Regions from separate parts of the Priestia sp. 53B2 genome, predicted to be linked through region 1. Evidence: riboswitches for the same ligand, from Rfam matches in the RefSeq annotation. Region 1 holds a riboswitch; the other holds the start of a gene.
The links. A riboswitch is a leader RNA that binds a small molecule or an ion and turns the genes downstream of it on or off. The one in region 1 is predicted to bind ZMP and ZTP.

Region 1 (7,338 bases):
AGAAGCTCAGCCATTCGTTTATGAATATCAAGGACACTTCGTCTAGTGGCTTCTGTTGGATGAGCAGTGATGATGAGCTCTAAAGATAGAGTTTGAAGCAAGTTAGCAATTACGTCTGGCGCCACGCCATTATTTTTAAGCGAAACAACGGCACTTTCCAATGAGCCCGGCTGCATAATAGAATCTTCTTGCTGCTGATATTCGCGTCTGCGACGAATTCGATGATTTTGCTCTGCAATATTAACTAAATGAAAATAAACTGCAAACGCCCGAATAACCTGCTCGCGCATCGGCTGTTCAAGAGTAACGATTTCATTTTTTATTTCTTTATAGATAACTTCATCTTTGTTTTCTCTAAGTGATTTTGCTACTTCGCGTATTTTTTCTACTTTGCTGAGCAGTTCTTCTCCACCTTGGTGAACCAGAACTTTCCCTAACAATTGACCGAGAAACTTTACATCACGGCGCAGGGCAGTGCTGCTGTTTTGTCTTTCTGCTGCTTCTACTGTTACCATTAGACACGACACCTTTCTTCATAAATGTTGTACTTTTTAAACTTTTTAGAAAATTATATTAAATTCATATTACCATGAACGAAAATAAATTTCATATAATTTTATTTCCTCCCCTCGTTCAGGAGAGGAGATTAATCAAATATAAAAAAGAGGTTAAGACATAACTAAATGAATCCAATCTAAAGACGAACAAATGGGATACATAAGCCGAACCGCTTGTGACGCCGCAGTTGATTTCTGTGCAAGACTTTGCTTTCCGCAGGTGGCCGCTGAGCCTCCTCGCCGCTTCCGCTTTTCCCCCGGGAGTCTTCGCCTTGCCCTCCAATCAACTGCTAGAAGGAACGAAACAGATGAAACCTACGTTCACCATAACAAAAAAAACAAACCACTAATCAAACATTTTGATCACTGGTTCGTTTTTCATTTGAGCTAAAATACTTTTGTCTCGGCCTCTCTTTTATGCTACCAAGGTTGTCCTAAATCCAATACCGAGGCTAGTTCATTGCTTTTTTTACGCACTTGTTTACGCGTGGCAGCGCGATCTGCCCCCGTTTGAAACAGGTATTTTTCTTCTTCTGTTTCTGGAATAAGCTCCGGTACTGCACGGGGCTTTCCATCATCATCCATTGCCACAAAAGTTAAAAATGATGTCGCTGCAATTTGACGCTCCCCGGTTTTTAAATTTTCTTTAATCACTTTCACAAACACTTCCATGGATGAACGACCTGTCCATGATACGTATGACTCCAAACATACAGAATCCTGAGGCGTAATAGGGTGCAGAAAATGAATAGAGTCTGCTGAAGCTGTCACACACTCTGTACGACTGTGACGATAAGCTGAAATGGACGCAATCATATCAATATCACTCATTAACTTTCCGCCAAATAACGTATTGTGATTATTAATATCATTAGGAAAAATGCGGCTCGTTCGAACAGCCTTTGTATCTTTACAATAATTTGCTTTCATTAGTAAGAACCTCCATTGATGCCTATCATAATAAGAATAAAAGAATGAATGAACCTATACTAGCATATTTTGATAAATTTAGCTTTACAAAAAACTCGTTGATTTATTTACAGAAAACAAAAAAGAGAAGAAAAATTCTTCTCTTTTTTGTCTATCGAATATAGCTTGACCCAAACGTTTTACCTAAAGAATCACTGTATAGGTCACTTGACTTTACAGTCCATTTCCCATCTTCTTTCACCATAAAAATTCGTAGGGGACGACTTCCTTCTTTCGTTTCTAATTCATTTACAATATCTTTGAATTTAGAAGCCGCAAACTCTTCAGAGTGTTCTGTATCGTAATCTTTCGTTTCATCTGTATACGCTCGCTTAAGTTGCGATACGTACGAATATAAGTCTGATAAATTAAGAGTAGTGTACTCCACTTCTACTACGGCTTTATTATTTGCATTCGCAATCACATTTGTTTTCACACTTGCTTTTTCTTTTAAAACATCTTTATACATGTTAAAAAAATCTTTTTTTGCTTTGTCGGTTAAACCGTTAGAAAACGCACCTTTTAATTCCTCATTAAACGCTTTTTTCTGTTCTTCTATGACAGCTGTTTTGTCTGCTGTTACATATTTATCATAGTCTACGTTTTCTTTGTTTAAGTAAAGGACTTCTGTATAAGCTTGCAGAGCTTTTTCTGGGTCTTGCAGCTTATTATAGCTTTTCGCGTATTTTTTCGTATCCAGTGTTAAGGTCACTTCGTCAATTTCTTCATCATAATCAGATGATTTGGGCTGAAGCCCAATTTTGTACTTTTTATCTTTTTTGACTTCAAAGACAAACGTTAAATTTTTTTGCTTTCCAGCGCCAATCTTGTCAAATGCACTGCTTTCTAGTCCAAGCTCACGACTGTTCACTCCCGTTTTTGGAGACAGCTGTTCATCTCCTTCGTATAAATACACACCGTCATAATCCGATAAAGATATACTGTTTTTGGATACATTTTTCACTTTTAAATCAACTTTCAACAGCCCTTTTTCTTCACTTGTAGCTCCTTCATCACTATCTACTAAAATATAAGAAGCGCTGTCAATGTATGCCTCAATCGTCTTATTTTTAGCCGAAGTGGATCCTCCCGTTTCCTTAGAACTGTTACAAGCCGCTAATACTAGCATAAGTACAAAAGCCAAAGCCAAAACATTCATTTTTTTCACAGCTGCCTAATCCCCTTTATTTTGTTTTTTTAGAACTTTATCCCAAATAAAGGTTCCCTCTGTATAAATACTCAAACCTTAAAATCTATATTTTTTACAATATTTTGATAAAAACTAAGTCTAAATTCTCCACTCACCTAAATAAAAAAACACGAGCACAGGCTCGTATTTTTTTATTTAGATTTAAAATTTTCTTGATTGATTTGTTCAGCTTCTTTCATATATCGGTTAGATTTGCCACTTTTAATTCCCCAGTAATAAAAAGCTAATGATACGCAAGCAATCACTAGCATATCCCATCCGAAAGGCAAAATATTTTTGCCTCCGAATTTTTCGCTTCCTATGTAGGAAATAAAAATCATGCACGCTAAATAGATAAGCATCCAAGCCCCGGTTAAAAATTCTTTTTTAAAGCCCACCCATTTATTTTTCGCTTGGTAATAAAAATAAACAGGCAGGCCAATTGCCATAATAAAGATCACTTCACCTGTAAGTGGCCACCTTGCCCAATAAAGCGTCAAGGAAGCAAAAACGAAGCCGCATGGCGCAATAAATGATGCCCCTTTTAAATAAAATGGACGGTAAAAGTGTGAAGCCGTTTTTCTTAATGTTATAAGCGCTACAGGGCCCATAATATAAGAGATAAGCGTCGCTACTGAGATCACTTCTGCTAAGACACCCCATCCTCTAAATAAAAAGAGAAACAAAAAGCAAGCTGCTAAATTTAGCCACATAGCTGGGCGCGGGACATTGTAAAGTGGATGAAGCGTACCAAATATCTTTGGCAAATATCCATTTTGCTGCATCCCGTATAACATTCTAGAAGTAGTTGCCGTATATGTAGCACCTGTGCCGGAAGGAGAAACAAATGCATCTGCGTATAACACAATTGTTAGCCAGTTAATTCCAAGCGCAATCGCTAAATCAGCAAAAGGAGAATTAAAATTCAAATGATTCCATCCATCAGCAATTGATGACGGACTTACTGCTCCGATAAAGACAATTTGCAATATAATGTATACAATTCCTGCAATAAAAATTGAACTAATTACAGCTACCGGAATCGATTTATTAGGTGATTTCGCTTCTCCTGCCATATTTACAGGACTTTGAAACCCATTAAATGCAAACACAATACCTGATGTTGCCACTGCCGTTAAAACACTAGCCCATCCGTAAGGTGCTACCCCATGCTCACTTGAAAAGTTTCCACTATGAAAACCAGCAAAAAATAAAGCCCCTGCCGTTAAACCAGGAATAATTAATTTAACAATCGTAATAAATGAGTTTGCTTTAGCAAAGAGATTTACCGTCCAATAGTTCACAAAAAAGTAAACGAATAATAACAAAGACGCAACTGCCAACCCCTTGGACGTTAAAATGCCATTGTCTACTAATTCATGAGTCCAGCGAGCCCATTTCCACGGCCAAGTACTCATATATTGCACAGATGCAATAGCCTCCACTGTTATCGTTGAAGCGATTGAAATCCAGTTAGCCCAAGCAGCCAAAAAACCAATAAATGATCCGTGTGAATACTGAGGATATTTGACCATCCCCCCTGCTTGTGGAAACATCGCGCCCAGTTCAGCATATGATAGAGCAATGGTCAAAATAACCACCATTCCAATGACCCATGAAAAAATAGCCGCGGGTCCCGCAATTTGAGCTGCTTTCCATGCTCCAAACAGCCATCCTGAACCGATAATCGAACCTATGCCTGTCATGGTTAAAGCAAATGTTCCCATCTTCCTTTGCATATTGCTCATCCAAATCTACTCCTCTTCCCTAGGAAAATAAAAAAACACTTGCGAAATTTTCTCAAGTGTTTGCCCAGGCGCGCGGCTTATACGCTATATGCTCCCCCATGGTCATCCATGTTGCGCCAGTCACATATAGGAATATATTTTTTATCAGTATATAACATTCATTACTATTACTCAATACACAAAATGTTTACATTACTTTTCTAAAAATAATAAATTATTCGTAAAATTCCAAATTAATCTTCTAAAAATCTCTTTTTAATTATAAAAAGAACTAAAATCCTAACTTTTTCTATTATTTGATTCTTTTACTCCACGAGCAGATTACCTTCTAAAAATTATACCAATATACATTATTCGTTTACAAAATAAGAATTAACAGCTATATATCCATAGAATTCTTGCACTAGACCCTTTACTTATATACAATATGAAGAAAAGATACTAAAGTGAACTGCCCACCACTTAGCTACGCTTGAAGTGGGAGACTTCTTTTAGGAAAACGTTAAAACCTACATATCATGCACTTCGCAACAAATGAAGTACTTCGAGCAAACTTCTCTGTTTACGCAAGCAAAAAACAGGGAAAATTACGAAAAAAGATTGTTAGAGGGATGCTTATGAATTATGCAAATGTAAAAGTTCTTTATTTTGATGACGACGGAACCATTCCAAATCACCCTCGTCTTCCAGTTTTGTTGTATGAACACGTATTTATTAGTAAGAAAGAGAAAGTGGAGAGCATTTTTAATTCTCACGACTGGAAAAATAGCTGGGTAGGCGGCATATATGATTTTCACCATTACCACAGCAATTCTCATGAAGCACTAGGTGTAATTAACGGATCTGCACGTTTAAAACTAGGTGGACATATGGGGGAAAATATAGTGGTGCATGCTGGCGATGTGCTCGTACTTCCTGCAGGCACAGGGCATATGCGTCTGCAGTCAACTGCTGATTTTAAAGTGGTTGGAGCTTATCCAGAGGGTATGGATTACAATTTACGAACAGGAAAACAAACTGATCGCCCTCACGTATTTGATGAAATTGCACAAGTACCTATTCCTACAACAGATCCTGTTTATGGCGACAAAGGACCATTGACAGAGTGGTGGAACTAGACAAGCACTTATTGTCTAGTTTTTTTATTTGCTCTGTTTTATTCTTTCCATGAATCTCTATTTGAACATACAAATTCTTTTCTTATGATGCAATAGCAATATACTTTATCTCAGCGAAATAACAAAAACTTCCCGGTCAAAACTAAATTTCTTCTTTTCCGTTGTCCTTTTTGCTTCAAGAGCAACTTCGCTTAGATTATCCCCCTTTTTTCTTTCATAATCATTTCAAATATACTCTCATCATAAGCTCTTTTTTGTTTTTCTAAAAAAATTTCCATAGATTATAACGAAATTTTCAAAAAACTTATTGCTTTACCATGTCAGACTTGCTATCATAGTGAACATTGTTAGATAAATTTTTAGTAGGAGGAGTAAAATTGAACAGAAAATTCATAATTTTTATTTTATTCATCATTCCATTTATTGCTCAATTCGCTTTTTTACCTTTTGTAAATAACATTCATCCAATTATTTTTGGATTACCTCTTTTGCATTTATGGTTATTTTTATGGGTCTTCTTAACGCCTGTGTGTACATTTATTATTTATCGTTTACAAAAATCTTGGGGGGACATTGAATAATGCAAGGAAATTTAACCGCACTTTTAATCACATCAGCAATTGTTCTTGTCGTTATCGCAATTGGCTTTATAGCGGGACGTGACAAATCATCTAGAAGCTCAGTTGAAGAGTGGGCTGTAGGTGGAAGACGTTTTGGAAGCCTGCTCGTCTGGCTTTTAGTAGGAGCAGATTTATATACCGCTTATACATTCCTAGGTCTTACGAGTACAGCTTATCAGGGAGGAAGCATCGCATTTTTTGCCATTCCTTACTCTGTTTTAGCCTTTTTAATTTCATACTTCTTTCTTCCAAAGCTTTGGACTGTTGCTAAAAAGCACAAACTTACTACGCTTGCTGATTATGCCAGAGAACGTTTTAGCAGTAAATTTCTCTCCTCTTTAATTGCCATAGTAGGTGTATTGATGCTCATTCCATATATTGATCTTCAGCTTAGCGGTATTCAAGATACTCTTCGCGTTGCAGGAACTGGCTACATTAACGTAAAAGCTGTCGTTATTCTTTCATTCTTTCTTGTGGCTCTTTATACCTTTTTCAGCGGAATTAAAGGTCCCACATATACGGCAATTATTAAAGATATTTTAGTATGGGCGATTATGTTATTTATGGTTGTTTCTCTGCCAATTATGCATTTTGGAAGCTGGGGTAACATGATCGACAATGTTGCAAAGGATGCACCTCAGCTATTAACGATCCCAACACAAGGACCTAAAGGCATTCCATGGTTTATTACAGCATCACTCGTATCTGCTTTAGCTTTATTCATGTGGGCCCACGCTGCTACAGGTGTTTTCACTGCTAAAAGTGCAGATTCGCTTCGTAAAAATGCTATTTTCTTACCGCTTTATAATATCGTTTTAATTCTAGTCATCTTCTTAGGATTTATTGCTTATCAAGTATTACCTCAAGATACGACGGATCCTAGATTAGCATTATTAACCTTAATTCAATATTCATATGGCGGCATTGGCCAAGGGTTAGCTTATGCAACGATTGCTCTTGCTTCATTAATTCCATGTTCTATCATGGCTATTGGAGCGTCTAACTTATTTGCAAATAATATATTTAGAGATTTAATTAATCCAAATGTACAGGGTAAAACATTAACAATGGTTACTCGTTCTATGGTTTTCGTTGTTATTGGACTGGCACTTTTATTCGGTTTATTATTCCCTCAAG
Region 2 (7,338 bases), on a different contig from region 1:
ATATGCTGAGTCTAGAGATGTCTCCTGTCTTTTCTAAAATGGAGGTTCAAGTACTTCAACAGCTTACTCAGATGTTTGGTTTAGGAAAAAATGCTGGCGGAGTTATAACAAGTGGTGGTAGCCTTGCTAATCTTCAGGCCCTAGCAGTTGCACGGAATTCTATCCTTCAAGTAAAAGAGAACGGACTAACTTCTTTAACAAAGCAACCTGTCATTTTGGTTTCAGAAGCAAGCCATACTTCTTTACATAAGGCTGCAATGCTACTAGGGTTAGGCACATCTAGTGTCATTCCTGTAAAAAGTAATCCTAATTCTCAAATGGATACGACAGATTTAGAAACAAAGATTACTACTCTTATTCAAGAAGGAAAGCAACCTTTTGCAGTTGTAGCTACGGCAGGAACGACTGTTACAGGTAGTATTGATCCTCTACTGCCTATATCAGAAATAACAGCGAAATACGGAATGTGGTTTCATGTAGATGCAGCCTATGGTGGAGCACTTGTCTTTTCAAAAAAACATAAGACACTTCTCTCTGGGATTGAACAAGCAGATTCGATTACATTCAATCCACAAAAATGGATGTATGTCGCCAAAACATGTGCAATGGTTTTATTTAAAAACCATCATTTGTTAGAAACAGATTTTCGCATTTCAGCACCTTACATGAATGAAACAGACTTTACTAATTTGGGAGAAATAAGCGTTCAAGGTACTCGACATGCCGATATCCTCAAGTTATATCTATCTCTTCAGCATATTGGTCTAAAGGGATATGAAGATTTAATAAATCGAGGTTTCACACTCGTTGAAGAATTTACAAGAGAAGTAAAGAAACGATCTTATTTGGAGCTATCAGGTGAATCAGATACTAATATATGTTGTTTTAGACTACGTTTGAACGAGTATGACCAAAAACATCAAGATCAATTAAATCTTAAGTTGCAACAATATTTATTAAAAGATCAACATGTGTTTTTATCCTTACCTACGTATAGAGGAAAGCGTTGGTTGAGGGCAGTTTTATTAAATCCTTTTATCTCGCCTTCAACTATCCAACAAATCTTTAAACAGATTGATGACTTTTATAGTGAGCATTGTATGGAACATCCACTCTTGAAGTGAAAATGTTTTTTATAATCACTAAAGAATGAATTAATTATGTTTGGTGCCTACCTTATGTAAACTAGCATTCCTGTTTGAAATTACTTGGTGTCTTGAAATAAAAAAGTCCCCTTGATATGATGCAGAAGGTCATGGCCATGACTTCAATTCATCATTCAAGGAGGACTCTTATGAATTGTACTCAAAACGAAAAGTTGAATCAAGTTACACCCCATACACTGATTGTCGGGGTAGATATTGCTAAATTCAAGCATGTGGCTCGAGCACAAGATGATCGTGGAAAGATCCTTGGGAAAGCTCTAACCTTCACGAATACAAAAGAAGGATTTGATGCGTTCTTTGCCTGGTTGGAAGAGATGCAACACAAACATGAGAAAGCCGATGTTCTAGTTGGTATGGAACCTACCGGTCATTACTGGTTAAATCTCGCCTATTCACTAAAGGAGAGACTTGTCTCCTTCGGAGTCGCTAATCCTCTGCACGTTAAGCGAAGTAAAGAACTCGACGATAACTCTCCAACGAAAAACGATATCAAGGATGCTAGAGTTATCGCTCAGCTAATAAAAGATGGTCGATTTTCTTATCCTCGCTTACCAATGAATCAGGATGCAGAAGTAAAGGCAGGAATTACAATCAGAAACCAAATTGTAGGTGATTTACAAGCTCTACAAGGACGGATTCACAATTGGTTAGATAAGTATTTTCCAGAGTTTTTAACCGTTTTTAAAGACTGGAGTGGAAAGATGGCGTTGGCCACGCTAGAACATATTCCTCTTCCAGTTCAACTTAATCAAACAACACCCGAAAGGGTGGCAGAAATATGGTCCACTTACGGAGGCGTACAACGCCCAAGTCATAAACGAATACAGCGACTTCAAGAGGCTGCTGGACGTTCAGTAGGGTTGACGGTTGGACTACAGATGGCACAACGAGAAATAGCCATAAATATCAAACGATATAAGATGCTTAAAGAAGAACTACATGCATTAGAAAAGCAATTGGAAGACCTTGTACTGACCCTGCCGGGTATTGCTGAAATGCTGACTGTACCTTTGGAAGCTTAACCTTTGTCCATTAAAAATGAAGCACGGAGTATTTGGGATAAAACAGACTTTCAGGCATTTGACCTTGCAAACTAGCATTACCCAACTCTATCTCATAGATAGATTGAACGAAGGAATGTAGGCGCTAAGACGCTAAGAGACATGGGAGATTTCATCGCTATGAGACATATAGAGATCCATTGTGCGACCATATGTATGTCTCCATCTTTTTTTAAAATAATGAAAAAAGAATAGCGAAGCTATTCCCCTTAGTACCAGTTTCTTATAAAAATGAGAATATAAGGTGTGAAATAGACATAAAAAATTTTTTTATATTTTATATTCCCCCTATAAACCCTTGATATTACTCAGTTTATAGAGGGAGCTCCGTATATGATATACAATAAAAAAAGAAAAATTTGGCTAAATCTATTGTTAAAATTAATATTATTATGTAAAATTTTCTTATAAAACAGACTATGTGTTACTGGCGTAAACATGGAGGACCATGAGGAAGCACATAGATAACGGCCGTACGCCTGGGCAAAGTATTTGAACATGAGTTCAAATACTTTTTTTATTTAGAAGGGAGATTTTTAAGTGAAAGAAATTTGTTTACGATACGGGATGAATCCAAATCAAAGTAAAGCTAAAGTTCAGAATGCTGAAAACATGCCTATTAAAATCTTAAATGGAGAAGCGAGTTATATTAACTTTCTAGATGCATTAAACGCTTTTCAACTGGTCCGGGAGCTTCGACAGGCTACTAGTCAACCTGCAGCTGCATCTTTTAAACATGTAAGTCCAGCAGGTGCAGCTGTGTACTCTCCACTAAATAAGACACTTACTGAATCCTATTTTGTTGAAGGCTTAGACCTGTCTCCTTTAGCTATTGCTTATGCAAGAGCGCGTGGGACAGATAGGATGTCTTCATTTGGAGATTGTGCTGCTTTTAGTGATGAAGTTGATATAACTGTAGCTAATCTCCTCAAAACAGAGGTTTCTGATATAATTGTTGCACCAAGCTACACTCAAGAAGCATTAGAGATTTTGAAACAGAAAAAGAAGGGAAAATATCTAATTTTAGAGATTGATCCCAACTATGTGCCTGACTCAATTGAAAAAAGAACGGTATTTGGAATTACTCTAGAACAGCAAAGAAATGATGTACAGATTGGGAAAGAAGTTTTTAATCATATTGTTACGACTCAATATAGTATTCCTGACAATGCAAAGAGAGATCTTCTTGTTGCTCTTATTACATTGAAATATACACAATCAAACTCTATTTGTTTCGCTTTAGATGGTCAAACAATTGGAATTGGTGCTGGACAACAGTCCCGTATTCATTGTACAAGGTTAGCAGCTGAAAAAGCTGATAAATGGTGGTTAAGACAACATCCAAGGGCCCTTAATATGAAGTTCAGAGAAGGCATTTCTCGTGTAGAAGTCAATAATGCGATTGATGGATGGTTGAATGATGATATTACTGAGGTAGAAAATGAACAATGGAAACAATGTTTTCAGGAGGTTCCTGCTAGGCTAAGTAAGAGTGAAAAACAGGAATGGTTAAAAAGATTAAAAGACGTTTCCTATGCATCCGATGCTTTTTTACCGTTCCGTGATAATATTGATCGTGCGGCTCAAAGTGGCGTTAAATATGTGGTTCAAACAGGGAATTCTTTACGAGACGATCAAGTTACACACGCAGCAAATGAATATGGAATGGTCATGGCACATTCAGGCATACGTGTATTTCATCATTGAGCTATGAATAAATATAATTAATCAAAAAGAGCCACCCCCTTAGGTCTTGGCTCTTTTTTATACTGTTTCCGATAAGCAACATCTTGTCGCACCATAATATAATTTTATAGGAAGCTTTCACTTAATTGCTTCTGTACAAATTCATTTATATGTTGCAAAGCCAGATGAGCTGACAGTTTCTTGTAATTATCTGAAAATGGATCCATAAATCCATGAGATCCTTCAAAACTTTTCACTTGCAAAAACGAATATCTTTTTTTCCTTAACACGTCTACTAGTTTATGAATATCGAATGCTTTTTCTTTATTTGCAAATATAAGTAATGTAGGACATGTAGGCTCAACATCTACATAATCTCGGATACGAGATCCATAGCAACCTATTACAAAGTCACATATCTTATTTTCACTACATAACCATGCTATTGTTGCCCCAACACTAAATCCAATGACTCCGACTCTCCTATATTGTTGCTTTAGTTCGGCTATGACTTGATTAATTTGTTGCACTCCCTTTTCAAATCCAACATTTTGAGTGAAATTTTCATAAGCAAATTCTTCTTCACTATACGAATAAGGAATTTCTTTATGTAATAGATTAGGGCATATTATATCTATTCCTAATTTTGATAATATCTCCTTCATATATTTCATATGTTCGTTAACTCCGTATATTTCATGAACTAGTACAATAGCCATATTATGATTCTTCATCATAATCCTCCTATCAAGACGCTTTATATTTAGTTTATATACAATTCAGTTTTATTTCTACTTCCCATACAGTGTATTATTGGGGCTATGACATAACAACCCTAGAGTAATAACTCCAGGGTTGTTATTGTAATGATTACTTAGTAGGAAACACTTACCTAAAGGTAAGTACCTGTACTGAAAGTGCGTACTTACATATCTGTAGTGGGAGTTTTATAATCAAAATGTAATTAATATTAAGGAGGAATAATTTTGAAAACTCTTGTTATCGTAACACATCCAAGCTTAGAAACATCAGTTATTAATAAGAACTGGGTAGAAGAACTCAAAAAATATTCAGAAAAATATACAATTCACGAATTATATAAAGTTTACCCTAATGGCAACATAGACGTGGAAAAAGAACAAACCTTGATTGAAACTCATGGAAATCTAGTTTTTCAGTTTCCTGTATATTGGTTTAATTGTCCACCTCTTTTAAAAAAATGGATGGATGATGTTTTAACTTATGGATGGGCCTATGGTTCAACAGGAGAGAAATTAAAGAATCGTAAAGTTGCTTTTGCTGTGTCTGCAGGGATTAAAAAAGAAGACTATAGTGATAATGGAAGATATCAATATACACTTGAAGAAGTATTGGTTCCGTTTAAAACCACAGCTCTGTATTGCAACGCAGATTATCGTTCGTTCTTTGCTTTTTATGGAGCAGAATATGAACCTTCTGCAAGTGAAGTGAAAAAAAGTGCCCAAGATTATTTCAATTTTATTGAAAACCTATAAGAAGTAGTTTTATCTATTGTTGTACAGCCTCCAAAGCTGACAAATTGTTTTTCTCCCCCCACTCACACATCATATCTAACAAGGGAATAAGGGAAAGACCACGTTCAGATAATGAATACTCAACTTTTGGAGGTATTTGTGGAAATTCCTTACGTATAATAAGACCATCTCTCTCAAGATCTTTTAACATAACGCTTAACGTTTTATAGGAAATGGTACCGATACATCGTTTCAACTCATTATGTCGCATAACCTTATTTTCAGCTAGCCAATACATAATGATCATTTTATATTTACCACCTATTAAAGACAACGTATATCCAAAACCAGTGTTTTTTAGTTCTACACCAGTTGGAACACAGGTTTCACTCATAGGTTCCACTCTCCTTCTGATAAGTCAGTATGTAATATAAAGATGTATACTTTATAATTATATTTTAACAGAAATGATGCCTTTATTCAGCTTGTATATTAGTTATCGTAATCATCTTAATCAGGGTTCTGGGAATAAAAAACAGCCTTCTAACGGCTGTTTTTTATTCCTATGAAAGTTTTTAATTGGTTTAAAAAATAATTTTTCTTGCTTCTTTTAACGTAATAAATCTGTTACCTAGCATATTATTATGGTGTTCTACTCCGGGGTAGCTTTTTTTATTGAATACGGATAAGCGACATTATGGTACCTTAAAAATAAACCTTGAAATTGTATAGAGTGATATGTAAGTCTACATCTGAAGCCTTAACGTATCAATGTGTGAAGATAATACAGCAGCAAGTGGCATTGCAACGTAAGAGCCGAGTCAATATATTTTGAAAGGAATGTAGCTCCTAGAAGATAAAAATGAAAGAATGGTCACTCAATCTGTTTTTTTATATCAACTAATTGTTGTAATAAAATCTTTTCTCCTTCTGAGCTTAGCACGATATTACCTATATACACTTTATTTTTATCACTTACCTTACCAGTGATAGCACAGGGTTTACTTTCATCACATTTTTGGATAATTATTGCTTCATTTTCTATAGACATCTCCATATAACTCTCACTGCCTTTTATCCCTAAGGTACGTCGTAGTTCACTAGGGAATGTGACACGTCCAAATTTGCCTAACCCCTTAATTAGCCCTATTTTTTTCATTTTCTCACTCCTAATTTAAATTCTCTTTTAATTTAATAATGGTTATTAATTAATTGTATTTTGATGACAAATTATCTCCATAAGAGAATTTTTTCCTGGGGTAATTTTCATCACAAAACTGTATTTTATTACCTCATTATCTTTTTCTTGTTTATTTTCTTTTAATAAAAGTGATATATGAATTTAAACTAACACCAAAGATTTATTAAGCCTCATTTTATAATACAAACTACAGAATTAAACAAAAATCTACATAAAATCGCCCAATAATATCCATTAATTTATTTATATGTAAAAAATTATTTAAATCCATATATGATAAAATTAAATGTTTCTATATCTAATAATGGAGAATACGCACTTCTTTCTTATCAAATTATCCATAAAAATAATTTAGAAAATTTATAATTTTGTGTAGTTTTCTGTATGATTATATAGTTCCTATTATAAATTAAAGATACGACTTCGCTGGAGAAAAAATGAAAGCGCTTAATAAAAGTCTATCTTTTCTTAATTACACTTCAATGGAGTGAAGATATTTATAAACTAACTACAGAAAAAAAGTTGCTCTCATTGTATCCGTATTAATGACTTAGAGGAGTATCGCTATCTCTTCTGTAAGGTTAGTTAAATTAGATATATCTACAAAAGAAAGAGTGTTCATTCAAAATGTAGAGGTTTTAAGATTTAAGTCCACCCCATCTTATGGGCATAATTTAGAATAGAAGAAACTCGTCAAAAAGGGAATTTGCTTACAATAGCAAAAGCTTCTC

Region 2: linked by a shared signal. The riboswitch ahead of ACN6NE_RS20420 (phosphoribosylaminoimidazolecarboxamide formyltransferase) and the one ahead of ACN6NE_RS15060 (APC family permease) in region 1 are both predicted to bind ZMP and ZTP.

What each region holds. Positions count from the first base shown of each region.
Region 1 covers NZ_JBLZXA010000020.1:169,567-176,904, reverse strand. The annotation lists gene ppc (phosphoenolpyruvate carboxylase) at 1-515, opposite strand, end outside; gene ACN6NE_RS15070 (acyl-CoA thioesterase) at 978-1,487, opposite strand; gene ACN6NE_RS15065 (DUF5105 domain-containing protein) at 1,639-2,685, opposite strand; gene ACN6NE_RS15060 (APC family permease) at 2,868-4,463, opposite strand; ZMP/ZTP riboswitch at 4,519-4,597, opposite strand; gene ACN6NE_RS15055 (cupin domain-containing protein) at 4,982-5,581, shown strand; gene ACN6NE_RS15050 (DUF3311 domain-containing protein) at 5,959-6,162, shown strand; gene ACN6NE_RS15045 (sodium:solute symporter family protein) at 6,162-7,338, shown strand, end outside.
Region 2 covers NZ_JBLZXA010000025.1:23,492-30,829, reverse strand. The annotation lists gene ACN6NE_RS20430 (pyridoxal phosphate-dependent decarboxylase family protein) at 1-1,124, shown strand, start outside; gene ACN6NE_RS20425 (IS110 family transposase) at 1,295-2,188, shown strand; ZMP/ZTP riboswitch at 2,641-2,719, shown strand; gene ACN6NE_RS20420 (phosphoribosylaminoimidazolecarboxamide formyltransferase) at 2,768-3,934, shown strand; gene ACN6NE_RS20415 (dienelactone hydrolase family protein) at 4,039-4,647, opposite strand; gene ACN6NE_RS20410 (NAD(P)H-dependent oxidoreductase) at 4,900-5,427, shown strand; gene ACN6NE_RS20405 (winged helix-turn-helix transcriptional regulator) at 5,441-5,800, opposite strand; gene ACN6NE_RS20400 (AbrB/MazE/SpoVT family DNA-binding domain-containing protein) at 6,281-6,565, opposite strand.